3 regions of the Fictibacillus halophilus genome follow, and region 3 is predicted to be linked to each of the others. Evidence: riboswitches for the same ligand, from Rfam matches in the RefSeq annotation. Region 3 holds a riboswitch; each other region holds the start of a gene.
The links. A riboswitch is a leader RNA that binds a small molecule or an ion and turns the genes downstream of it on or off. The one in region 3 is predicted to bind lysine.

Region 1 (10,635 bases), 360 kb from region 3:
TTCAAAACTTTTTTTACTTGCAGGCTTTTATTCATGAATTTTTCACCTTTTTCATTTAGGGCCATAAACCACTAACATCATAGCTTTCATCATAGCGGAAAACAGTTAGAAAAATCAATTACACTTTTTGCCTGCTACATATCCAAACTGAAAACGGCTTTCACAATGAAAGCCGCTTTCCGACTAAATCTCGAGTTCTCCAAGCCTCAATAACTCTACAACGGCTTGAGAGCGTCCTTTAACCCCAAGCTTTTGCATGGTATTTGAAATATGGTTACGAACTGTTTTCTCACTAATGAATAATTGTTCCGCAATTTCTTTTGTGGTCTTATCTTGAACTAGTAGTTCGAAAACTTCTCTCTCTCTTTTTGTAAGTAGAGGCTTCGGTCGGTAGTGTTTATCTTTCAATGAATTCACCCCTCCTTGCTAGGGTTTAGGAACCGCCAACGAATATTGGAAGTATTTAGTCAACATATAGTATGTAAAGAGTCAGATGGGAGTGACTTGGTTCATTTAAAAAGTATGAAGAATATGACGGATAAACAATAAAAAAAAGCCCATTTTCATACATGGGCTTCTTTAGAAAAACTTTTTAATTGTTTCTTTAGCTCTTCACTCCATTTTACGGGTCGTCCATTTTTTCTAGAAATCTGTACGATGGCACCTCTACCTGTAAATACAGGAAGCTGCTTCTCGTTTATCCCTAAGTAATGGATGTCAATTGAAGATGAACCTACTTCATTTATCTTTACATATACTCTTAATTTTTCATCGTACATGATCTGAGCTAAATAATCACATTGAAGGTCTGCAACAACTGGAATCTCCTCAGAATCTGGAGCACCCCAGTCAGTCATCAAACCCAATTCCTTAAACATCGCGATTCGTGATTCTTCCATATAAGTAAAGATATTCGTATTGTTCACGTGGCCAAATCCGTCGATCTCACCAAAACGCACTTGCAATTCGTGATAAAAAGAAAAGCCATTCTGCCACTCATCCATATCTGAAATGTAATCTTGCCTAGCCAAATCTTTTACCGCCTCTCCTATATAGAAATTTTCGTGAATCGCTCTTTTTCAATATCGCTTTTAAAAAAAAGCTTCTCCCTGATGAGAGAAGCTCTGTTTTATACGTTTTAACGATCACTGCCAAAGAAGTTCTTAAATGCTTGGAAGCTTGTATCACGGTTAAGTGCAGCGATTGATGTCGTTAAAGGAATACCTTTAGGACATGATTGCACACAGTTTTGAGAGTTCCCACATTCTGCAAGACCTCCGTCATCCATGATTGCGTTCAAACGTTCCTCTTTATTCATTTCACCAGTTGGGTGAGCGTTAAATAGACGAACTTGCGATAAAGGTGCTGGTCCAATAAAATCAGAATTTGAATTTACGTTCGGACATGCTTCTAAACAAACACCACAAGTCATACATTTTGAAAGTTCATATGCCCACTGACGCTTTGTTTCAGGCATACGAGGACCTGGTCCAAGATCGTACGTGCCATCGATCGGAATCCAAGCTTTAACTCGTTTAAGTGCATCAAACATTCTACTTCTATCGATCGCCAAATCACGGACAACCGGAAATGTTTTCATTGGTTCAAGACGAATCGGCTGTTCTAGCTGATCAACAAGAGCCGTACAAGATTGTCTAGGCTTTCCGTTGATTACCATCGAACATGCTCCACAAACTTCTTCTAAACAACCCATCTCCCAAGTAACGGGAGTCGTAGCTTCCCCTTTCGCGTTAACCGGGTTTCTACGAATTTCCATAAGAGCAGATATTACGTTCATGTTTGGACGATGAGGAATCTCAAACTCTTCTAAATATGGGGCAGTTTCCGGGTTATCCTGTCTTGAGATGACGAATTTCACCATTTTTGTGCTCATTCTTACACCCCTGCCTTCTTCTTAGAATAGTCACGTTTACGTGGCTGGATAAGCGAAACATCTACTTCTTCATATTCGAATTCTGGTCCGTTCGTTGTTGGATTGAATTTCGCTTTTGTTGTTTTTAACCATTGCTCATCATTACGTTCAGGGAAGTCTGGTTTGTAATGTGCTCCACGGCTTTCATCACGGTTAAGGGCCCCGAGCGTAATAACACGAGCAAGCTGAAGCATGTGCCATAGCTGACGAGTAAATGATGCACCTTGATTGCTCCACTTGGATGTATCGTTAATATTGATGTTTTTGTAACGTTGCATCAATTCTTGGATCTTTTCATCCGTTTGTTTTAACTTATCGTTGTATCGTACAACCGTTACGTTGTCTGTCATCCATTCTCCAAGTTCTTTATGGATTACATAAGCATTCTCAGTTCCATCCATAGATAGAATATTGTTGTATACTTCTTGATCTTTTTTCACTTGGTTATCAAATACAGTAGAAGGTACATCCTCAACTGTTTTTTCTAATCCTCTAATGTATCTAACAGCTGACGGGCCTGCTTCCATACCACCAAAAATAGCTGAAAGCAACGAGTTTGCTCCTAATCTATTAGCACCATGATATTGATATTCACACTCACCAGCTGCGAAGAGACCAGGAATGTTCGTCATCTGATCATAATCAACCCACATTCCACCCATAGAATAGTGAACAGCCGGGAAGATCTTCATTGGAACTTTACGAGGATCATCACCCATGAACTTTTCATAGATCTCAATGATTCCACCAAGCTTGATATCAAGCTCTTTAGGATCTTTGTGTGAAAGATCAAGGTATACCATGTTCTCGCCATTGATTCCTAGCTTCAGATCAACACACACATGGAAGATTTCACGTGTAGCGATATCACGAGGAACAAGGTTACCGTATGCTGGATATTTCTCTTCTAGGAAGTACCAAGGCTTTCCGTCTTTATATGTCCAAACACGTCCACCTTCACCACGTGCTGATTCACTCATTAAACGAAGCTTGTCATCACCAGGGATGGCAGTCGGGTGAATTTGAATGAACTCACCGTTCGCATAATAAACACCTTGCTGATAAAGAGCTGATGCTGCTCCACCTGTGTTAATAACAGAGTTCGTCGACTTACCGAAAATGATACCAGGTCCGCCAGTCGCCATAATAACGGCATCTGCAGGGAAACTTACGATCTCCATCGTTTTCAAGTTTTGAGCGGTAATTCCTCGACATTGACCTTCGTCATCAATTACAGCAGATAAGAATTCCCATCCTTCATATTTCGTAACAAGACCTGCTACCTCGTGGCGGCGAACTTGCTCATCTAGTGCATACAATAACTGCTGACCCGTTGTAGCACCAGCGAATGCTGTACGATGGTGCTGTGTTCCTCCGAAACGACGGAAGTCAAGTAATCCTTCAGGTGTTCTGTTAAACATTACACCCATACGGTCCATTAGATGAATAATACCTGGCGCCGCGTCACACATTGCTTTTACAGGAGGTTGATTTGCCAAGAAGTCTCCACCGTATACTGAGTCATCAAAATGCTCCCACGGGGAATCTCCTTCACCTTTTGTATTTACAGCACCGTTTATACCACCTTGAGCACAAACAGAATGCGAACGTTTTACTGGAACAACTGAAAAGAGGTCAACATTAACACCAGCTTCAGCTGCTTTGATTGTAGCCATTAAACCGGCGAGACCTCCGCCAACAACAATTATTTTCTGATTACTCAATTTGTCTCACCCCTTTTAAATGAATGCAAAGATTGTTCTTACGCTAACAATAGCAAGTGCAACGAATACACCCATCGTTACGTATGTTGATATTTTCTGTGAACGAGGCGAAACTGTAAGGCCCCAGCTGACAAAGAACGACCATAATCCGTTAGCAAAATGGAATACTGCTGATAAAACACCTACAAGGTAGAAGGCAACCATAAATGGAGAGCTTAAAATATCTGCCATCATATCAAAGTTCACTTCTTGTCCGAACGCAGCTTGTACACGTGTTTCCCATACATGCCATGCGATAAAAATTAATGTGATAACGCCTGTTACACGCTGAACGAGGAACATCATGTTGCGGAAATAGCCATAGCGGGTAACGTTATTTTTAGCTTGAAACGTAATGTAAAGTCCATACACGGCATGAAACAAAATAGGTAAGTAGATGACAAACGTTTCTAGGAAAATACGAAACGGTAAACTTTCCATAAAATGTGCCGCTTTGTTAAATGCTTCAGCATCTCTCGTTGCAAAATGGTTCACAACTAAATGCTGTACGAGAAAAATCCCAATCGGAATTACTCCTAATAATGAATGAATCCTTCTGTTAATAAAATCTCTACTGCCAGCCATTCTCTTGCCCCCTTCAAATTTAGCCTCTCTCTGGCTGCTAATCTTTGTTCCTCTCCACATGTAAGCGTTTTAAGTTTCCTCTTTTAGAGGATGAGTGTTAAACAATTAGCTTAATTAACTAGCAACATGTCCATTTTACTCCCATCGTTTGACACCGTCAAGAAAACGCTAACAACTAAATACGTAAATTTTCTTGATACACCAACGCTTTTGGAGGTTTAAGATTTTCGACAAATACTGATAGTTGCTATAGAGTTTAAACCGCTTTCCCGTTATAATAAAAATTAGAAAGAAGGGATGCAGAATGTTTAAACAAAAGACAAAGGATGAAAACACCCCTGTAGAACAGCTTTCTGTTTCAGCTTTTGGGTATGAGATCCTTCGAAGCGACTTATTGCCTGAACTTCTTGGCAAACAAGAACGAAATATTCTCTATTGGGCAGGAAGACACTTGGCTAGAAAATATCCTTTACATACGATGGAAGAAGTTCACGCTTTTTTTGTTGAAGCTGGCTGGGGTACTCTTGAAATGATCGAAGCTTCAAAAACAGAGATGAATTTCTCTTTGAACTCTCAATTGATTGTGCAACGAATGGAAAACTTTAATCATCAAACGTTCAGCCTAGAAGCAGGCTTCCTCGCTGAACAGGTTCAGCTGCAAAAAAAATGCACAACAGAAGCTTTAGAATCTATCAAACGAAACAAAGTTTTTATTACTGTTCAATGGGATAAAAAAGATACGATCGAATAACAAAAAGCCGGCGGATTGCCGGCTTTTCAATGTTTAAGATTAGATTTACGTGTTCTGAACGGGAACACGAGCATCTAACTCAAACACATCATGCAGCGTTTCAATTGACTTAATCATATCTTCTTGCTTCACAACGGTTGATACCTTAATCTCAGAGGTGCTGACCATCTTAATCATAATCTCTTGGTCTGACAGAGCTTTAAACATTTTAGCGGCTACGCCAGGATTTGAGATCATACCTGAACCAACGATTGACACCTTTGCCAAACCCTGTTCATAACTGATCGATTCGAAACCTAATTTTGCTTGATGTGCCGCAAGCACTTCTTGTGTAGCAGACAGTGAGTTTGATTCGATCGAGAACGAAATATTTGTTTTCTCTTCATTAAGTACATTTTGAATGATGATGTCTACATTGATACCGTTAGAAGCCAAAATCGTAAACAGTTCAGCTAAAGCGTGTATTTCATTAGGTACTGAAGAGACCGTAATTTTTGTTATGTTTCCTTCAAACGCAAGACCTCTAACCATTAAATTTTGTTCCATAGACACTTCCTCCTCTACTAATGTTCCACGTTCTTCACTCATGCTTGACCTTACTTCTAAGGTAATACTATAGTTTTTAGCAAACTCAACCGCTCTCGGATGTAAAACACCCGCACCGAGGTTCGCCATCTCTAACATCTCATCATAAGAGATCGAAGGTAGTTTTCTAGCTGAATTCACTACACGGGGATCTGTCGTATAAACACCAGTCACATCGGTATAGATGTCACAGCGATCCGCGTTTAAAGCTGCCGCTAGCGCAACGGCTGTTGTATCTGATCCACCTCTGCCAAGCGTTGCGATATCCTTGGTTTCTGGTATAAGTCCTTGAAACCCTGCAACAACCACGATATGGCCATCTTTTAATAAGTCAGAGATTCGCTTTGAATCGATGTCTAGTATTCTTGCATTTGAAAAGGCATCTTCTGTTTGAATGCCCGCTTGCCATCCTGTTAAAGATTGCGCTTTATATCCTTCCTGATGCAGAGCCATCGTCAATAGGGCGATCGTAATCTGCTCTCCTGTCGTAAGAAGCATATCCATCTCCCGTTTAGAAGGGTTATGACTGATACTTGTCGCGAGCTTTACAAGTTCATCTGTTGTTTTACCCATCGCTGAAACCACAACCACGACTTCATTTCCTGCATCTACTTCGTGGATGATTCGTTTTGCAACATTTTGTATTCGCTCAACTGAGCCAACACTAGTTCCGCCAAATTTTTGAACGATTCTCCCCATATTCTCCAATCCCTTCTTGTTGTAAGATTCTATCTCTTTTATTTGAAGACTTTGTTGACGCTAAAAGACCACGTCTACTTAGTTTGCACGTATACTTTCAGGTTTCTTTTTTGAAAGTAAATACAAAAAAGCAACAATAAGGAAAAACCCTATTGTTGCTATAATCCGTAGCAAGCCAAGTTTGTTCCCCCTCGTGAGATAGTCCTCCACACAAACCCTGGGGGGACTTGTGTGACAGCTCTGTATTTATTCAATACAGGTCCAGCATAAAAGGCTAGAAGTCCTTTTACACTTCGGCAAGAATCCCCTTTCCACCATCATCACTAGAGCTTCTTCTCTTCAGATGGGTTACTATTGGTTCCTGCTCCTCTACCATCACTTCATACGAAGCATGGCATATTTATAAAGTTGGATTCATTTTAACAAAGTTAATCACTGGCTGCAACTACTCATTTGATAAAAATGCTTTTTCAATAAGCTCGGCTACTGGTTTAGGCACACCTGCTGCTTGAATCTCATCAACAGTAGCTTCTTTTAACTTCTTTAACGATCCAAAGTGGCGAAGAAGCATCTTTTTACGTTTGTCGCCAATGCCAGCAATGCTGTCTAATGTTGATTCAAACATACTTTTAGATCGGACTTTTCGATGGAAAGAAATCGCAAACCTATGAACTTCATCTTGAATTCGTTGCAAAAGATAGAATTCCTGACTGTTTCTGGCCAAGTGTATCATCTCTGGAGGATCGCCAATCCATAGCTGTGAGGTTCTATGTTTTTCATCTTTTGATAGACCTGCTACAGGGATAAATAAGTTTAGCTCGTTTTCTAACACATCTTGAGCTGCTGATATCTGCCCTTTTCCGCCATCGATCAGAATTAAATTAGGAAGCTCTCCTTCCTCTCTTAACACCCTCGTATATCTTCGGCGAACAACTTCTTTCATAGAAGCATAATCATCTGGTCCTTCTACAGATTTGATCTTGTATTTTCGATAATCCTTTTTATAAGGTTTACCATCAACAAAAACAACCATAGCAGAAACAGGATCTGTTCCATGAATATTCGAGTTATCGAACGCTTCAATACGATAAGGTGCAGCAATTCCAATTCTCTCACCAAGGTTCTCAACAGCTTTAATCGTTCTCGCTTCATCTTGCTCGATCAGAGCAAATTTTTCGTGAAGAGCTAAAGACGCGTTTTTGGTTGCTAACTCCACTAGCTCTTTCTTTTGTCCTTTTTTTGGTTGCAATACTTTCACTTGAAGAAGTTCCGACACAAGATGTGCATCCACTTCTTGTGGAAGTAGGATCTCTTTAGGCAGAAGATGATTTTTTTGCAGATAGAACTGACCGATAAAGGTTAGCAGGTCTTCATTCGCCTCGCCATAAAACGGAAAGACAGAAATATCTCTAGCGATTACCTTACCTTGTCTGATGAAGAAGACCTGTACACACATCCAGCCTTTATCAAAATGGTAGCCAAACACGTCTCGATCTACTAAATCTGCTGTCATCATCTTTTGCTTTTCCATAACAGCTTCGATGTGCTGAATCTGATCTCGAAGCTCTTTTGCGCGTTCAAAGTTCAATGCTTCAGACGCTTCTAGCATCTTTTCCGATAGCTCATTTTTAACGTCCTGATAACCGCCGTTTAGAAATTTTACGATGCCGTCAACCATCTTTTTATTTTCTTGTTCGGTTACATCATATACGCAAGGTCCTAAACATTGTCCGATATGATAATACAGACACACACGTTTAGGCATCGTGTCACACTTTCGAAGTGGAAAGATGCGATCTAACAGTTTTTTCGTTTCTTGGGCAGCATAAGCGTTCACGAAAGGACCAAAATATTTTCCACCGTCTTTTTTAATCTTCCGTATATATAGAAGTCTTGGCTGCTTTTCAGCAGTGATCTTTAAGTATGGATAGCTCTTATCATCTTTAAGCATAACGTTATAACGAGGGTCATGCTTTTTTATTAAATTCATCTCGAGGACTAATGCTTCCATCTCAGTAGAAGTTACAATGTATTCAAAATCTCTGATCTCACTTACCAGTCTTTGAGTTTTGCCATCATGTGTCCCAGAAAAATAAGACTTCACACGATTCTTTAACACCTTCGCCTTACCAACATAGATAACTTTCCCGAACTCATTCTTCATGAGATAGCAGCCCGGTTGGTCTGGAAGCAACATTAATTTTTGTTTTACAGAAATAGAGGTCAATTTCTTCCCCCCTTCACTCTTAGCAGTCTTTTCTACTATCATATCATGTATCAACGTGTTCATAATACTATCGTGATTTTAATACCACATATTTTCATTTATCGACAATATTTCCTAGAAAATATTGATCAGTTCGAAAAAAATCATAAAAAAAAGCCCGAACAACGGGCTTTTTTCTGGCAAAGCTTATTTATGTTTGTTTAAAAGTTCAACTAAAGCTTCTTTCGGTTGGAAACCGACAACTTGATCAACCACTTGACCGTCTTTGAATACAAGTAGAGTTGGAATACTCATAACACCGTATTTACCAGCTGTTTCTTGGTTTTCATCTACATCAAGCTTAACTACTTTTACTTCTTCCATTTCTTGATCTACTTCTTCAAGAACAGGAGCGATCATTTTACAAGGTCCGCACCATGGTGCCCAAAAGTCAGCAAGTACTAAACCTTCGTTCGTTTCTGTATTAAATGTTTGATCTGACGCATTAACAATAGCCATTTATTTGGCCCTCCTTTTAAATAACAAAGTGTAAACAAAGTATATCCCACAAATGTTACAGTTGCTAATAGTTTGCTCAACTTTATGGTACCCAAGTTTTTAATTGGACAAACGTGATATCGTAGCACTCGTTTCAAGATGTTTCTGACAGTTAAACAATTCACATGTCCAATCGTTTTCTGCACTAAGATTAAAAACCGAATACGACGTATTATTAAGACCATACCAGCGATCCGTATCGTCTTGTAGTAGCTCTTTAAAGATCCTTACGAGTAAAGCGCCATGGCTAATAATCAATACCTTTTCATTCTTATGCTTTTGAATAATGTCTTGTAACGCCGCTTTCCAACGAAGATCAGCATCCTCATTAGTTTCCCTGCCTAACTCAAGCTCCATCCAATTTTCTCCCCAGCGTTCGACTCGTTCAATCTCAGTGGTGCCTTCTGTTTCTCCGAAAGAGATCTCGCGAAGCCTTTCATCAGCTATCACGTTTATACCTGTTATTCCACTAATAGCCTCAGCTGTTTTATAGGCTCTAAGAAGTGGACTCGCATATATAGCATCCCATTTCTCATCTGCAAACCTTTTTGCTAAACGTTCTGCTTGATACTTTCCATTGTCGTTAAGCGGGATATCTTTACAGCCTTGCGCTCTTTTTTCAGTATTCCAATCCGTTTCACCGTGACGAATGAATGCAATTGTAGTCATCATACACCTTCCTTGTTTCCAAAATTGAAAAAAACGTCCAGAAAAACGGACGTTTTCATGCATTTACGTTCTATTATACTAACACTTTTTTAAACTCTTCTGTTAATAATGGAACGACTTCAAACAGGTCACCAACGATTCCATAGTCTGCTACCGAGAAGATGCTAGCTTCTGGATCTTTGTTGATCGCAACGATTACTTTAGAGTTGGACATTCCAGCTAGATGCTGAATGGCTCCAGAGATCCCACAAGCGATATACAGATCAGGCGTTACAACTTTACCCGTTTGACCGATCTGCAATGAATAATCACAATAATCGGCGTCACATGCACCTCGAGATGCCCCTACTGCTGCTCCAAGTACATCTGCAAGTTCTTGAAGAGGTTTGAAGCCATCTTCAGATTTCACACCTCGACCACCGGCAACAATGATCTTTGCTTCTGCTAAATCTACGCCTGTAGAGGCTTTGCGAACTACTTCTTTAACAATCGTTCTTAAGTCTTTAATATCAACAGAAACTGATGTTACATCACCGGAACGAGATTCATCCTTCTCTAATGGTGCGATGTTGTTCGGACGAATCGTAACGAACACTAAACCATCCGAGATTAGTTTCTTTTCAAAAGCTTTTCCTGAATAGACAGGGCGAGTAAACACCGTGTTCTCACCCGCTTGCTCAAGTCCTGTAACATCTGAGATCAGTCCAGATTCTAGACGAGCTGCAAGTCGTGGAGAAAGATCTTTTCCTAAAGATGTGTGTCCAAATACGATAGCTTCAGGGCTTTCTTCATCGATAATCTGCTTTAATGTTTGGAAATAGCCATCTGGTGTATAGTTCGCTAGTTTTTCGTTTTCCGCTGTAAGTACACGGTCAGCTCCATAGTG
Region 2 (10,635 bases), 470 kb from region 3:
TGCACTTTTGATCCCTGTAACAGCTACCTTTACGAGTGGAATGGATCCTTCTGCAGCAGCTACAAGCTCGATTATTCTTTTAGCCGGTGTGTATTATGGTGCCATGTATGGTGGATCAACTACTTCCATTCTATTAAACACACCTGGTGAATCTTCATCTGTCGTTACAACACTTGATGGTTATCAAATGGCAAGGCAAGGCAGAGCAGGAGCAGCTTTATCGATTGCAGCCATAGGTTCATTTTTTGCCGGTATTGTTTCCATCATTGGATTGGTCTTATTAGCTGAACCACTCTCAGAGATGGCATTGAAATTTGGACCTGCAGAATATTTTTCTTTAATGTTGTTAGGACTAGCTGCAGTTAGCGGTTTGGCGGGTGGATCGATCACGAAAGCGTGGATGATGACCGTAACAGGCCTCTTGATCGCCACGATTGGAATCGATTCGGTTTCTGGAGTGGCACGATTCACTTATGACATTCCTGTACTGTTTGGCGGACTAGAATTTCTAACGGTTGCTGTTGGTTTGTTTGCATTAGGTGAGGTGTTTAAGACGGTTCTGCATAAAGAAGAAGAGGCTGAAAAAGTGGCGAAAGTTGGGAGAGTCATCCCTTCTAGAGCTGATCTTAAAGAGAGTGCCGGACCAATTGCACGAGGGTCTTTTCTAGGATTCTTTATTGGAGTCTTACCAGGTGCAGGTGCAACACTAGCTTCTTTCTTTTCATATATTGCTGAAAAAAAGATAAGTAAAAATCCTGAAAAGTTTGGAAAAGGAGCGATTGCGGGAGTTGCAGCTCCAGAGTCAGCAAATAACGCAGCTTCAGGTGGAGCGATGATTCCTTTATTAACACTCGGAATTCCAGGTTCAGGAACAACTGCGATTCTAATGGGAGCTCTGATCATGTATAACGTTCAGCCAGGTCCTTTATTGTTTAGTGATCATCCCGACGTAGCATGGGGACTAATAGCTTCAATGTTTATAGGAAACTTGATGCTACTCATCCTTAACATGCCTCTTGTTAAGATTTTTGCAAAAATCATTGAAACACCTGCTAAATACTTGCTGCCCATCATTATTGCTATTTCTGTCTTTGGTGTTTACGCGGTACAAGTAACGACGTTTGATCTGTTTTTATTGATTGGCTTTGGACTTGCAGGATACCTATTAGCACAAAATGACTATCCTATAGCTCCTCTAGTACTCGGCTTAGTATTAGGGCCAATGATTGAAAACAACATGAGACGCGCATTAACAACATCAAATGGTGATTTTACAGTATTTATTCAACAACCCATTTCAGCATTCTTCCTGATTTGTGCCGTTCTATGGATTCTAATACCTTTTGTTCTTCGGTTAAAAGGAAAAAATGTTGTTGTTAACGTTGAAGGATAAAAGATGATAAGTAGAGAAGACTTTCTATTCTGAGAAGGTCTTTTCTATTTTTACGGAGGGAAACTATGAAACTGCAAACAAAATTAATTCTCATCAGCTGTTCCCTAATCTTTTTAGTGATCACCATTTTAGCAGTTATCTTTCAAAATATGTTTGAAGACACGATGAAGAGTCAAATTGGGGAGAGAGCGTTAAGTGTTTCTTATGCCGTAAGTAACAATCCACTTGTTGTTGAGGCGTTTAAAAGTGATGATCCCTCTAAATCGATCCAGCCTTACGCAGAGAAGATCAGAAAGAAAACAGGAGCTCATTACATCGTAGTGGGAAACAGAGAAGGTGTTCGTTATTCACACCCCATTAAAGAACGAATTGGAAAGAAGATGGTAGGTGGAGACAACCAAAAAGCTTTATCTGGTGAACCGAGTATAACTGAAGCAACAGGCTCTCTAGGTCCAGCAGTACGAGGAAAATCCCCTGTTAAAAGTAATGACGGCGAAATCATTGGCTTAGTGTCAGTAGGTTTTCTGACCGATCAAATCAAAGAGGATATCTGGCCTTATAAACTAAAAATTATTATCATAGGCATCTTGACACTGTTGTTAGGAATATTGGGCTCAGTATTAATCGCTAAAGGTGTGAAAAGAGCGACACATGGATTGGAACCTAAAGAGATCGGACTGTTATACAAAGAAAAAAGCGCGATCTTAGAAGCGATAAGAGAAGGGGTTATCGCTGTTAATCGAGAAGGTGAAATAACACTTGCCAATCACACGGCACTTCAGATGCTCCAAACAGGAAGTGAGAAGCTAATAGGAAAGAATGTGTTAAAAGCAATTCCGAACACAAGATTACTTGACGTCATCGCCTCTGGCCAAAACGAATTTGACGAACAAATGAAATTAGGAAATACGAAGGTTATAGCGAATCGTATTCCAATAGTGGATAATCATAATCAAGTAATTGGGGCGGTTGCGACATTTAGAAACAGAGATGAGCTTTATCGATTAAATGAGGAGCTCGCGCAAGTAAAAAGCTATAGTGAAGGTTTAAGAGCTCAAACTCATGAGTTTTCAAATAAACTGTATTTAATATCAGGTCTCATTCAGTTAGGTTCTTATCAAGAGGCACAAGATATTATAACGAAAGAATCAAATGTTCATCAGCACTTTACACAATTTATCATGGATCATATTTCTGATCCTTATATAGGTGGTTTGTTAATCGGCAAGTTTAATCGTTCAAATGAGCTGAGAGTTGCATTTACCATTGATTCTGCCAGTCAATTAAAAGATATTCCTGACTCAATTGACAGACAGTTACTTGTTACGATTATTGGAAATCTAGTAGACAATGCAATGGATGCTGTAATGGAGTCGAGAACTCATGACCCAATGGTAAAAATCAGTCTTTCTGATTTTGGAGAACAGCTTATTATTGAAGTTGAAGATAATGGAGAAGGAATTCCTAAAAATATCGCTAATATGTTATATGAAAAGGGATTCTCTACAAAAGGTCAAGACCGTGGATACGGTTTATTTCTGATCAAACAAGCTGTAGAAGTATTAGACGGGCATATCTTTTATGAGAGAACAAAAGCTGATACAACGCTTTTCACTGTTATCATCCCAAAAGAATAGAGGAAAGACATCATGAGTACATGGGAAGTTTTTATCGTAGAAGACGACATTCGCATTGCCGAGATCAACAGAAAATTTGTTGAAAAAGTAGAAGGCTTTTCGGTATGTGGGATCGCATTGAACGAAGAAGAGGCAAAAGAACAGATTTCAATATTAAAACCTGACTTAGTCATATTAGATATATATTTTCCAGACATGAATGGCCTTGATCTACTTAGGTGGATTCGAAGTGAGTTTAGAGGAATCGAGGTTGTCATGGTAACAGCTGCAACTGAAGTAAAAACATTGAAGCACGCTCTGGAGGACGGTATCTTTGATTATATTGTCAAACCTGTAATCTTTCAGCGTTTTAAAGATACTTTATTACAATTTAAAGAGCATAAATTATTAATGACTCAACTGTCAGCTGACAAAGAAATCAATCAAAACATGATCGATTCTTTATTAAAACGCGAAAAAGTCGAGGTTGAACCATCCTTTCTACCAAAAGGTATAGATCCTATTACTTTAGATAAAATATTGACCATTTTGATGAAACACAAAAAGGGCTTTACTGCAGAAGACCTCGGACATCGTACGGGAGTTAGTCGAACGACGGCAAGACGATACTTAGAATATCTTGTTTCAGAACAAAAAGCAAAAGCGGACATCACCTATGGAGGAGTAGGCAGACCAGAAAGAATCTACAAATATGGACTCTAGTTCAAAGCAACCACATGATGGGTTGCTTTTGTTTCGACTCTTATACTACTAAAAATTAGTTCAGTTGATGTATAATGTTCTACATAGATTTAAAGTTGAAAGAGAGTGAACAATATGGGACGTAAGTGGAATAATATTAAAGAGAAAAAAGCATCAAAAGACGCAAATACGAGCCGAATTTATGCAAAATTCGGTCGTGAAATCTATGTAGCCGCAAAACAAGGTGAGCCCGATCCAGAATCCAATCAGTCGTTAAAAGTTGTTCTAGAACGAGCAAAAACATATAGTGTACCTAAAAACATCATCGACCGAGCAATCGAAAAAGCCAAAGGCGGTTCTGACGAGAACTATGACGAGCTTCGTTATGAAGGCTTTGGTCCGAACGGTTCGATGATTATTGTGGATACCTTGACGAATAATGTAAATCGTACAGTAGCGGAAGTTCGTTCTGCTTTTAATAAAAATAATGGAAACATGGGTGTATCTGGTGCAGTCTCATACATGTTCGATGCAACAGCTGTAATTGGTCTAGAAGGAAAATCAGCTGATGATGTATTGGAGCTGTTGATGGAAGCGGATCTAGATGTTCGAGATGTGATCGAAGAGGATGAATCTGTAATTGTTTACGCTGAACCTGATCAGTTTCATGCTGTGCAAGAAGCGTTTAAGAACGCAGGGATTACAGAGTTTTCAGTAGCAGAACTGACGATGCTTGCACAAAACGATGTAGAACTCTCTGAAGAATCACAGGTTCAGTTCGAGAAATTGATCGATGCCTTAGAAGATCTAGAAGACGTGCAGCAAGTGTATCATAATGTTGATTTGAACTAATTCTTTATATGATGAGCAGGTTCCATTTAGTGAGCCTGCTTTTTTCTATGCATGTGTTAGGCAAAAAGAAAAAGCAACCGATTAATTCGATTGCTTTCTCATCCATAACATACTAATTGTAATGATCGTAAATCCAACGAACGCAAGTAGCGGGATCGTGATGAATCCCAACCAATTAATATACTGGCCAGAACATGGAACACCTGATGTACACACCTCAAATGCTTTTAATGCAGGTATTTTTTGAAGAGCATAATGATAGCCAGAAACGATGATGCCCAGTATGGATAGAGGAAGGACATAACGTGTGACTTTATAATCCTGCTTATAAAAGGCAACACCTAGCAGAATGACTAACGGATACATCAAGATTCGTTGATACCAGCAAAAATTACATGGCACAAACTTCATGACTTCACTAAAAAACAGACTTCCTACCATGGAAACGATCGATGCGATCCAAGCGATCAACAAAGGTTTATTACCCACCTTTATTTACTCTCCTTCGCAGCATCATCAACCATTTCCACTAAATCTTGAATAGAAGTACCTTCAAATTTTTTACCATTAACAAACAATGTAGGTGTACTAGTTACACCAAGTTCGCTTACAAGTGCTTCGTCTGTTTTTAATGCTTTTTCGTTTTCTTTGTTTTCCCAAGTTTCGGTCACTTTCTTAACATCTTCTTCTGAAGTAACCTCGCCAAGAGTTTCTGTTAAGAACTTCTCGGTAAAGATGTCCTGTCGTTCTAGACTCTGATCGTCAGGCTGCTTTTCATATAGTGTCTTATGAAACTTCCAAAACGTTTCATTTCCTAATTCTTTATAAACGGTTTCTCCAAATATAGCAGATCGTTCTGAATCTACATTAATAAATGGATAGTTTAAGAAGTAGAATTTCACTTTACCTGTTTGAATAAGTTCTTTGTCAATAAGCGGGAAGGTTGACTCGTTAAAGTTCTTACATGCAGGACACTTGTAATCTCCAAATTCAATAATGTTAACAGTTGCATCTTTCTCACCTAAGTAAGGCTGGTTTTCATAGGAAATATCAGCTGTGGACGTATCATTATTATCAAGTGCACCGCTAAATAGAAAAATGATCAGTCCTAGAGTCAAAATTCCAATCGTCCAAAAAAGCCAGACAGGAGACGAGTTTTTCTTTGTTTTTGAGCTGTTTACATATGCCTTATTCTTTTTTTGTTTACCCATTGTTCACCTCGTAGAATTTTTACTAAATAAAAAGAAGTTACTTTTATCGTAAACAAAGTTGACAGTATTTACAATGAAGAAATATCGAACATTATGTTTTTATGTCTTTTCTGATTATGGATAGCCTACCTGAAGGTAAAAATTCTAAAAAAACTTGTATGCAAAAGTAGATTTTGGCAGTATAATTTTCTAGAAATTATACTAAACTAGTTTTTTGGGGGTCAGGGATGAAAAAGGTTGTAACTTTCTTATTGGCTATTACGATTAGCCTCGGCATCTTGCCATTGTCAGCGTTTGCGATAAATGCAAACGACAAAGAGTATAAAGCGTTTTTACAAGAGATCGGTTGGAACTCGAAGGATTTTGTTGCGTATTTGAACAGTAAAGAGTGGGCACTAAGAGATTTTGAATCGGTCGATGAGCTAGGCACACCATTATCAGAAAAAGGTGTTCAAGCAGTGTTAAAAGAGTTTGACATCAGTCGAGATAGACTCAATGAACTTCTTGTGGAATATGGAAATATTGAAGAAGGACAAGATGTACTCGACGGAACTTATATTATTTTTGAAGAGGAATTGTTTGAGGAAGTTGATTTTATGATTGGCACACCTATAGACGATCAAAACCTTCAAAAGTTATTAAGTGATTACGATCTAAAATCCATTGAAGAACTAGATGCTTTATTAAAAGAAAACGATGATTCACGTGACAACTATGAATATATCGAACACCTAGAATGGTCTGTTGATTATTATATCAATGGAGATGACTGGGAAGGAACTCTTATTAATGATGAAAACCTTCAACAGTTATTAAGAGATTACAACCTAGCTTCTCTTGCTGAACTGGACGCTTTATTAAAAGAAAATGATGATGCAAGAGAAAACTATGAATACATTGAAGATCTTGAAGGAGCCGTTGATTTCTATATAAATGGCGATGACTATATGGGTGATGATATCGAGGATCTATTTACAGAGATTGCTTTAACAGAGGAAGAAATAGAAAAGCTTTTAACTCATATGGAAACTCTTAATTGGGAAGATCCAGCCTTTCTTGATCAAATGATGGTTCTTGCAGAAAGAATGATGGCGTTTGAAGATTTTGAAACATCTGATGAACTTTCTTCTGAACAAGTTGCCGAACTACTTTCTATCTTTTCTGAAATGAAGCAGCTATTACAACTTGAAACAAAATACTATTTAGTTGTTGATGGACAAAAACAAGCTGTGTCAATGGATTCATTGATGAAGATGGAAACTACAAATGGAAATGATCTTATCATGGAAATTTATAATTTAAATAGTGAATTATTGGCTGATATTCGTATCACAGCTGAAATGTTTGGCTCTGAAATAATTCAAGAAACAGGTAAAGATATTCAAAAAGTTGAAAAAATTGTTACTGCAACACCGACTAAAGTAAGTCCACCTGTAAAAACAGTGAAAGGCGGAAAACTTCCAACAACCGCGACAAACCATTTAGAGAACTCGTTAATTGGTTTAGGTGTTTTAGCGGCAGGAATATTCCTATTTAGAAGATTTCGTGTAAAAGGAATCTAATGAAAACGAGAAGTAGCATTCGAACGACACTTCTTATTTTTTCATTTGTTTTAATCTTGGTTGGTCTTTGGTTTAGTACTACAAATGCTTATACCTTTTTAAAAGGGTACATGCTCTTTCAAACAGGTCAGACCCAGAAAGTAAAGAGTTCGGAAATGCTCTCCAAACCACACATAAAGAGTTCTGATCAAGATATTCTCTATTCGATACGACCAGGTAAAGGTGAGAATATTGGTAACCTACTCATACCGAAGTTAAATGCTACACTACCTATTTTTCATGGAACAGATGAAGAAGAATTAGAAAGAGGTGTGGGTCATTACGAGAAAAGTGTCTTACCAGGAGAACATGATAATTCTGTTCTTTCTGGACACCGAGATACTGTTTTTCGCAAGCTTGGTGAGGTGGGAAAGGGTGATAAGTTGGTCGTAGAAACATCAGCAGGAACCTTTACTTATAAGATTCGACAGGTGCGCATCGTAGATAAAGACGACCGAACTGTCATCGTACCTAAACCGAGAGCAACATTAACTGTTTCAACGTGTTATCCCTTTGATTTTATTGGTGCATCACCTCAAAGGTATATTCTCGTCGCAGACTTGATATCACAAAAATTAACATAATCTATTAAGACAACAGACACTTTTCTGTTGTCTTTTTTTTGACCCCATTTACAACGGGCGTATATTTGTCTTGTTTAAAAGATAATCAAAACAGGTATGAATACCAATAATGTATGTTGGTCTAAAGTCATTCCCCCTGATACATACTTAGTATAAACAACTAGAAAGCCGGTGGTGAAAACATGAAAAAAATCACATTGATTGTTGCAATCAGTATCATTGTTTTGTTAGGTGTTGCTTTTGGAGTGTACTCTATTAACTCCGAAGAAATGGAAGTAACAGCTATTGGTGATTCTCTTGCATATGGATTAGGTGATACCAAAGATAATGGGTATATAGGAGATGTTGAAAAACGATACGAAGAAGACTTAGACAAACAGCTTGTTGTTCATGACTTTGGAGTTCCTAATGATACAAGCACAGATTTACTTAAGCGGTTAAAAAATCCTGAGATAGCAGAAACAGCTAAAAGCTCTGATGTGATTTTCATAAACATAGGAACGAACGATTTTCTAAAAAGTACAGATCGATTGACGAAATTCAATAAAGAAGAGCTAACGGCAAACGAGGAAATTTACAAAGAGAATTTGAACCAAATCATTCGAAATATACAGAATAAAGAAAATCCGAAGACCATTTATATCTTAGGTATCTATAACCCTAAAGCTAAATGGAGTGATATGTCTGTCGTCAACAAAGCCGTATCAAATTGGAATCAATCCACAATAGAAGTAACGAAGAAAAACAAAAATACAGCATATATACGTACAGATGACCTGTTCATTGACAAAAATAAACGTGATTATTTCTCTGACAAACTTCATCCTAACGAAAAAGGTTATGCGTTAATTGGAAAAAGAGTTTACGAAACTATTCGACAAAGCTCAGATTTTAAATAAACAAAACATTGACCTAGCTGAAAAAATCTGTTATTCTTCAAAACGTTATGAACTTATAAATTTCATATAAAGTCCTCACATTAATCTCGGTGAGGTAGAGGTCGCATTAATTATGAGTAGAACTGTTAGAGGCAAGTGGTGCTTTTGACAACAGTTTAAAAGGAATTGATGCCGAAATGGTTTTTTATCCACTTGAAAATCCATTGGGGCTGCATTGAATAAGTGCAGAACTGTCGCAGAATTGTCTGCGTTGAGCTATGAGAGATTTTTGGGGGAAGCTGATTATATTCACGTATGGGCTGTTTCCATACGTGTTTTTTTTATTGGCATTAAATCAACAGGAGGTTTTTCAGCATGAAAAATAACAATTGGAGCGTGTGGCTTCTAACAGCATTTGTTGTTGGAAACATGGTAGGTTCGGGAATCTTTATGTTGCCGAACACATTAGCTCAAACAGCAAGTCCACTAGGAGTTACAGCTGCTTGGGCAGTTACTGGATTTGGAGTATTGATGATAGCGTTGGTCTTTGGATCTCTATCTATAAGAAAACCTGAATTAACCGCAGGTCCTCAAAGCTATGCAAGAGCTTTGTTCTCAAACCCAAAAGCAGGAAATGTAGCAGGGTTTAGTATGGTATGGGGATACTGGGTTGCAAATTGGATCAGCAACGTCGCGATCATCACTAGTTTTGCCGGATATTTATCAACGTTCTTTCCAATGATGCGAAGTTCAAAGGTTATAGGAACAATACTCAACCAAGATATTCAGTTGGGTAAGCTTATTACATTTGTAGTGTGTACGGTATTGCTATGGTTTACGCACTTTATTTTAATAAAGAGCATGAATGGAGCAGGGAAACTTAACTTTGTGGCAACTGCTTCAAAAGTAATCGGATTTATGTTGTTTATTGTCGCTGCACTTTTCGCAGTCGAGTCAACGATCTTTGCTGATGCTTACTTCCCGATTGTAGATGATGCTGGCATCTCTCATGGTCTTGGAAGTCAGATCAATATGGCTGCCATTGCAACGTTATGGGCATTTGTTGGGATTGAATCAGCTGTTGTCTTATCCGGAAGAGCTTCTTCGCAACGAGATGTAAAAAAGGCTACGATTGTTGGTCTACTTATTGCATTAAGCATCTACATGATCACAACTTTACTCACGATGAACGTTCTGCCTAGAGAAGTTCTGATGAGTTCAGATAAACCATTCGTTGATGTACTATCCGTATTGATTGGGAATACAGGAGCTTCTTTAATGGGATTGTTAGCTGTTATCTCTTTGTTCGGTTCAACGATCGGCTGGATACTTTTAAGCTCAGAAGTACCGTATCAAGCTGCTAAATCAGGTGTTTTTCCCGCTTTCTTCGGTAAAGTAAATAAGAACGGAAGTCCAGTAAACGCATTAGCAGTTACAAATATTATGTCTCAGATTTTTATCTTCTCTACGATATCAGGTACGATTGGTGAAGCTTACACGTTCTTAACTACTTCTGCCACGCTAGCTTATTTGATTCCGTATTTGATTTCGGCGGTTTACTTTTTAAAGCTTGTCTATAGTGGAGAAACTTATAACGAAATAAAAGGATCACGCGTAAGAGATGGTGTGATTGCTTTGTTAGCATTCATCTACTCTAGTTGGGTGATCATTTCTGGAACATCAGATGCTAAGACCTTTACTTTAGGAATTGGATTATTTTTCTTAGGTTTTCTCGTTTATCCGATCTTTCATAGGTATACTCCTAAGAATAGTAAAGATCGTAAAGTCGCTTAAAGAG
Region 3 (10,635 bases):
ACCAAAATTGATGACAACATCATTCATAAGCACTCATTAAGAGATCGCTCCTCTGTCATTGATGAACGAAATCGACAAAAACGAAAGAAGAACAGAATCTTATAAAGACTAAGGTGTACAATTTGTCACGTACCAGCTTTAATTTGAATATAAAAAGCTCCGGAAAAATCCGGAGCTTTTCTTCGTCTAGAAATTATTCTTCCCAAACTTTAACTTCTTTCATTACATCGCCTTGTTTAATACGAAGAACCGTTTCCATACCTTCTGTAACTTGTCCAAAAACAGTATGAACACCGTTCAAGTGCGGCTGTGGCTCGTGTACGATAAAGAATTGGCTTCCACCTGTATCGCGGCCAGCATGCGCCATTGAAAGAGATCCTGCTACGTGCTTATGCGGGTTTCCTTCTGTTTCACAAGGAATTGAATAACCAGGGCCGCCAGCTCCAGTTCCTGTTGGATCTCCACCTTGAGCAACAAATCCAGGGATAACACGGTGGAACGTTACACCGTTGTAAAATCCTTCGTTTGCAAGTTTTTCAAAGTTTTCTACTGTTCCAGGTGCTTCCTCCTGATACAGATCAAATACAATTTTTTCGCCGTTTTCAAATTCAATCGAACCTTTTTTCATAAAAAACAGGCCTCCTTCTACTTCATTCAACTTCCATTGTACGGTTAAATGGCTGCTCCGTAAACTAATTTACACAAAAACATTCGATTTTAACGGAACATCGTTCTTGATAAGGTCTTCATACGTTTCCCGCTTAACTACCAGCTGTTCTTCACCGTTCTCTACAAAAACCACAGCCGGCCGCTGGATTCTATTATAGTTGCTCGCCATACTATAACCGTAAGCACCGGTACAGGAAACTGCTAAGAAGTCGTGTTCACATACTTCAGGAAGGGCGATGTCCCAGATCAACATATCGCCACTCTCACAGCATTTGCCTGCGATAGATACCGTTTGTGTTGGTTCTGCGTTCATCTTATTTGCTACGAATGCTTCATATTTTGCTTGATAGAGTGCAGGACGAATGTTATCTGTCATCCCACCATCAATAGACACATAGTGTCTAACTCCTTCGATCTCTTTTTGTGAGCCGATCGAATAGATCGTCGTACCTGCATCACCTACGAGTGAACGGCCTGGTTCGATCCAAAGTTCAGGCAGCTCTTGCCCTTCAAAGTGAATCATCTGCTTTTTCACTTCTACAATCATCGCCGAAACGTACTGTTCAGGAGAAAGCGGTGTATCCTCTGATGTGTATTGAATGCCGAACCCGCCTCCAAGGTTTACGACACTTGGAAAATAGCTATAGTTTTCTTCCCATTTCTTAAAGTGACCGAATAACTTTTCAATCGCAAGGGTGAACCCTTCTGTTTCAAAGATTTGAGAGCCAATATGACAGTGAATGCCTAAAACTCGAAAGCCTTCAAATGCAAGTACTTCTTGAAGTGCTTTGTCTCCTTGACCATTTCCTAGATCAAATCCAAATTTAGAATCTTCTTGACCTGTTATGATGTAATCATGTGTGTGTGCTTCAATTCCCGGAGTTAAGCGTAGTAAGATGTTTACTTTTTTGTTCAGCTTACTGCTCAGCATTTTTAACAATGAGATCTCATGAAAGTTATCCACTACAATACAGCCGACTCCAGCGGTAAGTGCAAATTCTAATTCTGCTAAGCTCTTGTTGTTTCCATGAAAGTGTATTCTCTCAGGTGGAAATTCGGCTTGAAGTGCTGTGTAAAGTTCACCGCCTGAAACTACATCGAGACTCAATCCTTCTTGCTCGATTAGCTGAAACATAGCGATCGATGAAAAAGCTTTTGAAGCATAAGCGACTTGATATCCTACCTCATTTTCCTCGAATGCTTTTTTGAAGCCTCTTGCTCTATTTTTAATTAAGGATAGATCATACAGATAAAGCGGCGTTCCGTATTTTTTCGCTAGATCTACCGTATCTAAACCACCGATCCATAGATGATGATTATCTCCAATTTTTGATGTTCCGTGTAAATTCACAAAAAATCCCCTCTCGTTGTTGATAGAGAATTCAATCCCGACAAATACAAAAGACAGCCGCAACTAAGGCAGGCTGTCATAACCGTACCCTCATGTCGGAATAGCTCTCCACTACAGTTGTAGTGACAGTCCGTTGCTTGTTCAGCAGCGGCCCAGCATAAAAAGAGATGGAGCTCTTTCTACACTTCGGCAAATTGACCTTTCAACATATTTCATCGTCATCCACAAACTCCATATGCTACTCATTCGTTTTGCGCCTCTACCTCATATGAGGCATATTTAATTAGTTATGAATTTAACACAATTTTCAACAATCAGCAAGGGACAGATTAATTAGTTGGCTGTTTTTTGGTGTTCTGCGGATGTACGATACTTGGCCGAACTTTAGATAGTGGAACGGCTACTCGAATAACGATCTGCAGGAATGCTTTAGGATTAAATGGAATGAACGGCCATAGATAAGGCGTGTTCAGATTCTTAATCGTTGCCATATAAATGATCATAATCGTAAAACCAACGATAAACCCAGGAACTTTGAAAAGCATGACCATTATTATCAGAAAGAGGCGCAAAACCCTGTTGGCGATACTTAACTCATAACTAGGTGTAGAGAACGCTCCGATCGCTGCAATCGCAACGTATAAAATAACTTCTGGAACGAATAAACCTACATCTATTGCAATTTGGCCGATCAATACAGCTGCAATTAGACCCATGGCAGTTGAGAGTGCACTAGGTGTATGAATGGCGGCAAGTCTTAAGATATCTATACCGATCTCTGCAAAAATAATCTGGAGAAACAAAGGTATGTTCGTGTGCTTATTGGGCCCTATAAAATCAATAAAAGGTGGCAGCAACTGTTCTTCCATCGAGAACAATAGCCACATTGGTACTAAGAATACCGATGCCAGCATACCTGTAAAACGGGTCCATCTTAAAAATGCACCTATGAATGGTGTCTGCCTAAACTCTTCTGCATGTTGTACGTGATGAAAAAGTGTTGTAGGTGTGATGATGACACTTGGCGATGTATCTGTGATGATTAAAACATGACCTTCCATCAAGTGTTGAGCAGCAACATCGGGTCTTTCTGTGTAACGGACTAAAGGAAACGGATTCCAGCCTTGTTTTACTACAAATTCTTCTATCGTCTTATCGGCCATGGGTATTCCGTCGATCTCAATAGAGTTTAGCTCTTTTCTAATAAGGTCAACGAGTCCAGGATCAGCTACATCTTGAATATAAGCCAGACACACATCCGTTTTGGAACGCTCACCTACTTGAAGAATTTCGTGTCTTAATCGTTCATCTCGAATACGCCTTCTCGTAAGAGCAGTATTGATGATAATATTCTCCGTGTATCCATCACGAGCTCCCCTTACCACTTTCTCAATGTCTGGCTCTTCTGGTGATCTTCCTGGATAACTTCTTACATCCACAACGAATGCTTCTTCTTCACCATCAATGAATATAACGATCAGACCTGAGAGCATACGGTCTACAGCTTCATCCAACGACTTCGTAATCTCTACTTGCTGATGGGCAAGGTGGTTATGTACAAGATCTTTTACTTTACTTGGTGCGCGATGACCATGATCCATATCCATTAGTTCGCGATAGATCATGATAATGAACTCACTGTCACAAAGTCCCGTACAATAATACAGCTGAAGTTCCTTTTTTAAAACAAAGATCTTTCTGACACCAACATCAAAACTTACACCAATGCCGAGTCGCTCTTTTAGAAACCTTTCCGTATCTTCAATGTTTTTACTGATTGGTGTTTTATTTTTTTCGGTTGCCAATTGATTCGCTCCTTTCTAAAATGAGTTGAATTGCTTTTACAGTAATTGGAGCTCCTTTTTCTATTGCATCAAAACCTGCCATTTTTCCGATGTCCCCGACACCTACTACGAAAGGAAGGTTTAATTCATCGAGGATATAGACGGTATCCCCGTTAATCCTTCCTGTTTCTAGGTCCGGAATCCCACTCTTATCAATACCAAACTCTGTTAGTTCTCCATATCGATCCATAGAACAGTGAACTTTTGTCCATTCTGTAAAATGCGTTTTCGAAGCTACGGCTACAGCACCAATAACCTCTATATCTTTCTGTTGATGAATGTATCTCATCGCATGTTCTCCCGGACCTTCTCCTTTAAATCCACAGTCATCAAACATCACAAGTACAGGGTCATGAGGTGTTTTACGGATCATCTCTACAAGCTCTATACCGCTTTTTCTCGTTGGATTTCCCCAAGATTGTGAAATACAACGTCCTCCAACTTGTTTTGCCGCATGCTCTACAACTCGCAACGCATACAGATCTCCATCTGTTATGAAAATGACCCGTTTTTTCACCATGTGATCACCCCTTTGGTTCAAAGATGACTGCTACTAAAAACCCAAACAGAACAGCAGATGATATTCCTGCAGATGTTAACTCAAAGATTCCCATAGCGATTCCGATAAAGCCATGTTCCTCAGCTGAAGCCATCGCTCCATGCAGAAGAGAGTGACCAAAACTGGTAATGGGAACGGTAGCACCTGCACCGGCAAATTTAATCAGGTTATCATAGATACCAAAAGCATCAAGAAGTGCGCCAATAACTACGAAAGAAGTAGTAACATGAGCAGGTGTCAGTTTCATTACATCCATCATCAGCTGGCCGACAACACAGATTGCGCCACCAACTACAAACGCCCAAAAAAATTCCATCTTATTGCCCTCCTTCCGCTCGCTCTAGAACCACGCCGTGAGCAACCGTTGGAATACTCTCTTTTTGCTGAACCATTACCGGATTCAATAATGCACCCGTTGCGACCATTAAGACTTTCTTCAGATTGCCTTTTCGAATCTCGTCTAAGATATATCCGTACGTAACGACTGCAGAACAGGCACAGCCACTTCCTCCTGCAAAAACCTGCTGTCCACTTCGATAGATCATCAATCCACAATCTCGATGATTGTCGGACACATCATAACCTTGCTCTTTTAATAACATCTTAACGATTGGTGCACCGACTCCAGAAAGATCACCTGTTGCGATTAAATCGTACTCATCTGGTTGAACATCCATCTCTTTAAAATGAGCCGCGATCGTGTCTGCAGCTGCCGGAGCCATCGCTGACCCCATGTCAAAAGGATCTTTGATTCCTAAGTCCACTACTTTTCCGACAGTTGCCGATGTGATCTTTATATCTGAGACCTCTTTGCTCACAAGTGCAGCACCAGCACCTGTTACGGTAAACGTAGCTGTATCTGGCTTCTGCCCGCCGTATTCAGTAGGATATCTAAACTGTCTTTCAGCTGTAGCATTGTGTGAGCTTACTGCAGCGACAATTCGATTCGCATACCCGCCATCCACTAAAGCTGCACCTAATGCTAGGGACTCCATTGATGTTGAACATGCTCCGAATACACCTAGGAACGGTATACCGTTTCCTCTAGCTGTATAGTTTGACGAAACAATTTGGTTTAACAAGTCTCCTGCCAACAAGAAGTTGATATCTTCTGGCTTCATCTTTACTTTGTGCAAACAAGCATTGATCGCATCTTCCATCAACTGACGTTCAGCAAGTTCCCAATTCTTTTGTCCACAGTGAAGGTTGTTATACGTTTTATCAAAATATTTGCCTAAAGGTCCTTCGCTTTCCATCGGACCTACTGCAGTTCCGGCCGCATTTAAGTAAATATTATTTGCAAATTTCCATGTTTGTCTTCCGAATAAATTCAATGCCCTCACTCCTTATGTCAAGTGCTGAAAGATGTAGCGGATCATACCGAAAACGTAGGCGGAAACAGCTCCGAATACAATAACAGCTCCAGCTAATTTGAAGAGATTTGTAGCGACTCCGAGTACTAGACCTTCACTTTTATGTTCTAAAGCCGCACTCGTAACGGCATTAGCGAATCCTGTTACAGGAACAACAGAACCCGCTCCAGCGAATTGACCAATCTTATCGTATACTCCAAGTCCTGTTAACAGTGCTGCGATTAGAATGAGCGTAGCAACTGTCGGATTTCCCGCTGTTTCTTGCGTGAAATTAAAGTAAGTCATATAAAACATTTGAATCGCTTGACCGATCGTGCAGATGATCCCACCTATTAAAAAAGCTTTTAAACAATTTAAAACATACGGAGGTTTCGGCTGTATCGACTTAATTTTTTCGGCATATGCCTGCTGTTCTTCTTTTGTTGCCATCGTACAATCACTTCCTTAATGATTAATGTAGTACATCCAATGAAACAAAGATCCTGAGATTTTCCCAAGTACAATTGCCATTAATATAATGATGATTTTCTCTCCAAAACCAACTCTTTTCGCAAGAATCGGGAGTACGTTTAATACTTCTGTTAACGCTGCGGCTAACATCCCAACAAAGATACCTGTAAATAATCCGATCGGTACAAGAAAGAAAGCAGGAAACCCAATCGAAGCGTTTCTTAGATTCATCCACCCACCGATGACAGCACCTAAAATGATGCTTAACTCATAACCTCTAATGTATCGATACGTTTTAGAGAGCTGCATGAGCCTTGGCACGATTCCAAGAACAGTGATTAGGGCCACAAGACCAGAGCCTACGGTGATTCCACCGCCAAAACCGATAAAGGCAATGAGCAAAACTTTAATTCCCATTGATCTTTTTCTCTGTTTCTTTGTTTTCATGAACGATCACATACTGATCGAGGTCTTGCTGATAGTTAAACATCTCAACCTCTAAAGGGCTTGGTTCTTCATTAAGTCTTTTTCTGAAAAGATGGTTAAAAAAAAGAATCATGCCTAGACCCAGACCGAACGAGTATGGAATTTGGAGTAAAAGAGGTTGCTCTTTATAATGCCCCGTTATCATGAAATAGATTTTCTGGTGAACAAGCTGCATACTAACATCTTCATGAAAATTCATGATTGCAAGAGCCGAGCCTGTAAAAAGCAGAAGCCACACCAAGACAAAATACACTGGTGCCAGCTTTTTTTGTTGCATCTGTATCTCCAGAATCGATTGTGCCGGTCCGATGGTTTGAACATCTAAGCCTGGATTTTTCTTTTGAATCGTAGCGATCACACGCATAACATCTATCACAATCAAATGCTTATCTTCAGGGGTTACTTCGTGGATAATATATCCCTTGATGGCTTCTTCTAATTCATCAGATGCTACAATCTGTGCAACTTCACCAATCGTGACTTTCTGATGCTGAATGACCTGTACGCGTTGACGCATACGCAGGTATACCGTTTTATCCAATTTTCACTTCACCTCTTTCTAAGCGCATTTGTGTTTAGTATGCGATTATGGAATTCTTATCATGCCTCACATGTAACAGCATCCAAAAACTACCACAAAAAAACGTTTTGGGGTTCATTGATGTATTTGAAAGTGGTTGATCTCCGTTTCAGGTGATCCCTTTCCGCGGGGCGACCGGTGAGCCACTTGCCGCTTCGCGCCTCTAAGTGTCTCACCTGACCGCTCGTCCCGCAGGAGTCTCTCACCTTACACTACAATCAACCTAATCAGTGAAGTTTATGGGTAACGCTGAAGACTGTTTGAACTTTTGATTGTGTGTCATAAGTATGTTTCAATAACTTGAACAGCTTCTTGATAAAACATCTGAATAAAGGGCTAAGCGATTTACGTTTAGATTTTTTCTTTTTATACTTCCTATGCAAGTTGATTGTAGCGTAAGGTTGCCTGCCTGCCACATGAGGAGCTTCTCGCAAGGCATGCGACGAGGAAATTCACTTCGTTAGCATAAACTTGTAGACGCAGGAGCAGAGAGACAACCTTTAAGCGGTCAGGTGGAGACTCCTAACGGCGCAAAGCGGCAGTCCGAAAAGTGGAAGTGACTCGTTCAGCCCCGACAAGCAAAAGGGAAATGGGCGAGGACGGCGCACTTTGCTCATCACAGACCGTTTACCTTTTGACCTCGAGGGGCTAGTCACTGCAACTAGACAGGAGGCTCACCGTTCGCCCCATGGAAAGTGTGCAACCTGGAGCGTAAATCAACTTTCTATCAAGACCCGCATCTATGCGAAAGCATAAATAGAACAAAACAAAAAACCAGATAGGACGTTTAAGTCTCCATCTGGTTTTTCATAAACAATAATATTTTCTTTTCGAGTCTAGATACCTGTACTTGAGAAATAGCCAGCCGGTCGGCTACTTCGGATTGTGTTTGATCTTTAAAATACCTCAAATACACAATCAACCGCTCTCTCTCATCAAGCTTATCCATAATATCTTTTACCGCGATCTTATCGAACCACTTGTTTTCCGAGTGATCAGAGATTTGGTCGAGTAGCGTAATGGGATCACCATCGTTCTCATAAACAGTTTCATGAATCGATTGTGGTGCTCGTACAGCATCCTGCGCCATGATAACATCTTCCACCGCAATCTCTAGAAATTCTGCTACTTCTGAAATGGTAGGTGTTCTTCCAAGCGATTTAGATAGTTCATCTTTTGCTTTACGCACTTTATTACCGGTCTCTTTTAATGATCTGCTGACTTTGACAGTTCCATCATCTCTGATGAAACGCTGAATCTCACCGATGATCATAGGCACTGCATAGGTAGAGAACCTAACATCATAAGAAAGATCAAATTTATCAACAGATTTTAATAGCCCGATAGAGCCGATTTGAAAGAGGTCATCTGCTTCATAACCTCTGTTTAAAAAGCGCTGAACCACAGACCAGACAAGCCGCATGTTCTTCTCAACAATCGTATCACGTGCTGACTGATCTCCATCCTGACTCTGTTTGATCAATAACTTAATCTCTTCATCCTTAAGAAACGGTTCACTTTTGCTGCCTTTCACCTCGACATCCATAGACATACTCCCTTAATTACACATAGCTTTATTTTTGGTTAAGTATTTTGTCAAATGAATCGTTGTTCCGTAAGACGGTTCTGAGATGACTTCTACACTGTCCATAAAATTCTCCATGATTGTAAAACCCATACCTGAGCGTTCTAACTCAGGCTTAGACGTATAAAGAGGCTGCCTTGCCTGATCAAGATCACGAATGCCCATGCCTTCGTCACGAATCGTAAGGTGGATTGTATCCTCTTCAATAGCAGCTTCAATATAAACCATGCCTGTTGCTTTGTTTTCGTATCCGTGAATGATCGCATTTGTTACAGCTTCAGATACAACGGTCTTGATCTCTGTCAGTTCATCAACTGTCGGATCGATCTGAGCGATAAACGCAGCAACCGTCACACGTGCGAAGGATTCATTCTGACTTAACGCTGAAAACTGAATCTTCATCTCATTTCTCATTTTTAAGCCACCCCCAAAGCCTGAAGGGCAAGCTCTTCATCTTCTTCAAGCTTGATAATCTTAAATAGTCCCGACATTTCAAAAAGACGTTTTACCGCTGGAGATATGGCGCATACCACCATCTCACCATTCTGACTCTTGATCTGTTTATAACGCCCTAGTATAACGCCTAACCCTGAACTATCCATGAAACTCAAACCTTCTAAATTTAAGACAATATGGTTTACCGTATGCTTCCTTAAATATTCCTCAACTTGTGACCGAAGCATATCTGCTGTATGGTGATCAAGTTCTCCGTCTAAGCGGATGCATAATACGGTGTGTTTAAGTTCCAAATTGACAGCTAATCCCACGCTATCCTCTCCTTCTTTTTTGGATAACGTGAATTTTCTATAAAAAAAGACGAATTCCTTCACTCTTGACAAAACTAGTGGGAATTCGCCTATAACTGTCAAGAAACCATTCTAGTTAAGAGGATTTTGACATTTGTCCTGCTGTTCGTTTGAAAAGTTTCCACCAAGATGCTTTTTTCACCGTCTCTGATGCTAAAACCGGACTTTCTGTAATCAGCTTGTTCCCGTTATAAATTTTTAAAGAACCAATCTGCTGCCCCTTTTTAACCGGTAGTTTTAAATCTTTATCTACATTTACTTCTGTTTTCACTTTTTTCGCTGTCTCACCTTTTTTCAATAACAGAGAAATGTGTTCTGAAGTAACTACAGGAAGTTTAGGTTTTTCAGCTTTTTGCACTTTAACCTCTTTTACAATCTCATGTCTTGCATAAAGTTTTTTCGTCGAAAACTGAGTAAAAGCATAGTCAAGCATCGATGTTACTTGTGCGTTTCGATCTTTAGGAGATGGCGCTCCCATAACAACTGCAATTACCCTCATCCCGTTCTTGTTTGCCGTAGCCGTTAAACAATATTTTGCTTCATTCGTAAAACCTGTTTTCAATCCATCTACTCCAGGATAGAATTTAACAAGTCTGTTTGTGTTGACAAGCCAAAACTTCTTCTCTGTTTCTTCTCTTAAATAATCTTCATAAAGCCCTGTGAACTTTGTAACTTCCTCATGCTTTAGAAGCTCTTTTCCCATGATTGCCATATCATGAGCAGATGTATAATGCCCTGCTGCAGGAAGCCCAGTAGGATTCTTAAAGAACGTATCGTTTAAACCGAGCTCTTTCGCTTTATCGTTCATACGATTTACGAACGAATCGACAGAACCAGCAATATGTTCTGCCATTGCTACTGAAGCATCGTTAGCGCTCCCGATCGCAATGCCTTTCACCATGTCTTCTACACGCATCTCTTCACCTGGTTCA

Region 1: another riboswitch for lysine. It lies ahead of I5J82_RS11490 (aspartate kinase); the one in region 3 lies ahead of lysA (diaminopimelate decarboxylase).
Region 2: another riboswitch for lysine. It lies ahead of I5J82_RS07130 (amino acid permease); the one in region 3 lies ahead of lysA (diaminopimelate decarboxylase).

What each region holds. Positions count from the first base shown of each region.
Region 1 covers NZ_JAEACF010000001.1:2,195,109-2,205,743, forward strand. The annotation lists gene glcT (glucose PTS transporter transcription antiterminator GlcT) at 1-35, opposite strand, end outside; gene I5J82_RS11460 (helix-turn-helix domain-containing protein) at 184-408, opposite strand; gene I5J82_RS11465 (acyl-CoA thioesterase) at 564-1,031, opposite strand; gene sdhB (succinate dehydrogenase iron-sulfur subunit) at 1,139-1,894, opposite strand; gene sdhA (succinate dehydrogenase flavoprotein subunit) at 1,897-3,657, opposite strand; gene I5J82_RS11480 (succinate dehydrogenase cytochrome b558 subunit) at 3,673-4,281, opposite strand; gene I5J82_RS11485 (YslB family protein) at 4,586-5,032, shown strand; gene I5J82_RS11490 (aspartate kinase) at 5,078-6,316, opposite strand; lysine riboswitch at 6,508-6,696, opposite strand; gene uvrC (excinuclease ABC subunit UvrC) at 6,762-8,513, opposite strand; gene trxA (thioredoxin) at 8,730-9,041, opposite strand; gene I5J82_RS11505 (histidine phosphatase family protein) at 9,141-9,749, opposite strand; gene I5J82_RS11510 (electron transfer flavoprotein subunit alpha/FixB family protein) at 9,823-10,635, opposite strand, start outside.
Region 2 covers NZ_JAEACF010000001.1:1,364,758-1,375,392, forward strand. The annotation lists gene I5J82_RS07085 (tripartite tricarboxylate transporter permease) at 1-1,393, shown strand, start outside; gene I5J82_RS07090 (ATP-binding protein) at 1,459-3,030, shown strand; gene I5J82_RS07095 (response regulator) at 3,043-3,732, shown strand; gene I5J82_RS07100 (YebC/PmpR family DNA-binding transcriptional regulator) at 3,847-4,563, shown strand; gene I5J82_RS07105 (disulfide oxidoreductase) at 4,645-5,052, opposite strand; gene I5J82_RS07110 (DsbA family protein) at 5,055-5,774, opposite strand; gene I5J82_RS07115 (processed acidic surface protein) at 6,002-7,336, shown strand; gene I5J82_RS07120 (class D sortase) at 7,336-7,959, shown strand; gene I5J82_RS07125 (GDSL-type esterase/lipase family protein) at 8,142-8,858, shown strand; lysine riboswitch at 8,946-9,124, shown strand; gene I5J82_RS07130 (amino acid permease) at 9,213-10,631, shown strand.
Region 3 covers NZ_JAEACF010000001.1:1,836,818-1,847,452, forward strand. The annotation lists gene I5J82_RS09585 (DUF309 domain-containing protein) at 1-105, shown strand, start outside; gene I5J82_RS09590 (peptidylprolyl isomerase) at 194-628, opposite strand; gene lysA (diaminopimelate decarboxylase) at 698-2,020, opposite strand; lysine riboswitch at 2,114-2,290, opposite strand; gene I5J82_RS09600 (spore germination protein) at 2,350-3,825, opposite strand; gene spoVAEA (stage V sporulation protein SpoVABEA) at 3,806-4,384, opposite strand; gene spoVAE (stage V sporulation protein AE) at 4,389-4,739, opposite strand; gene spoVAD (stage V sporulation protein AD) at 4,741-5,757, opposite strand; gene spoVAC (stage V sporulation protein AC) at 5,770-6,225, opposite strand; gene I5J82_RS09625 (stage V sporulation protein AB) at 6,241-6,663, opposite strand; gene I5J82_RS09630 (stage V sporulation protein AA) at 6,653-7,273, opposite strand; gene sigF (RNA polymerase sporulation sigma factor SigF) at 8,100-8,858, opposite strand; gene spoIIAB (anti-sigma F factor) at 8,871-9,311, opposite strand; gene spoIIAA (anti-sigma F factor antagonist) at 9,314-9,664, opposite strand; gene I5J82_RS09650 (D-alanyl-D-alanine carboxypeptidase family protein) at 9,780-10,635, opposite strand, start outside.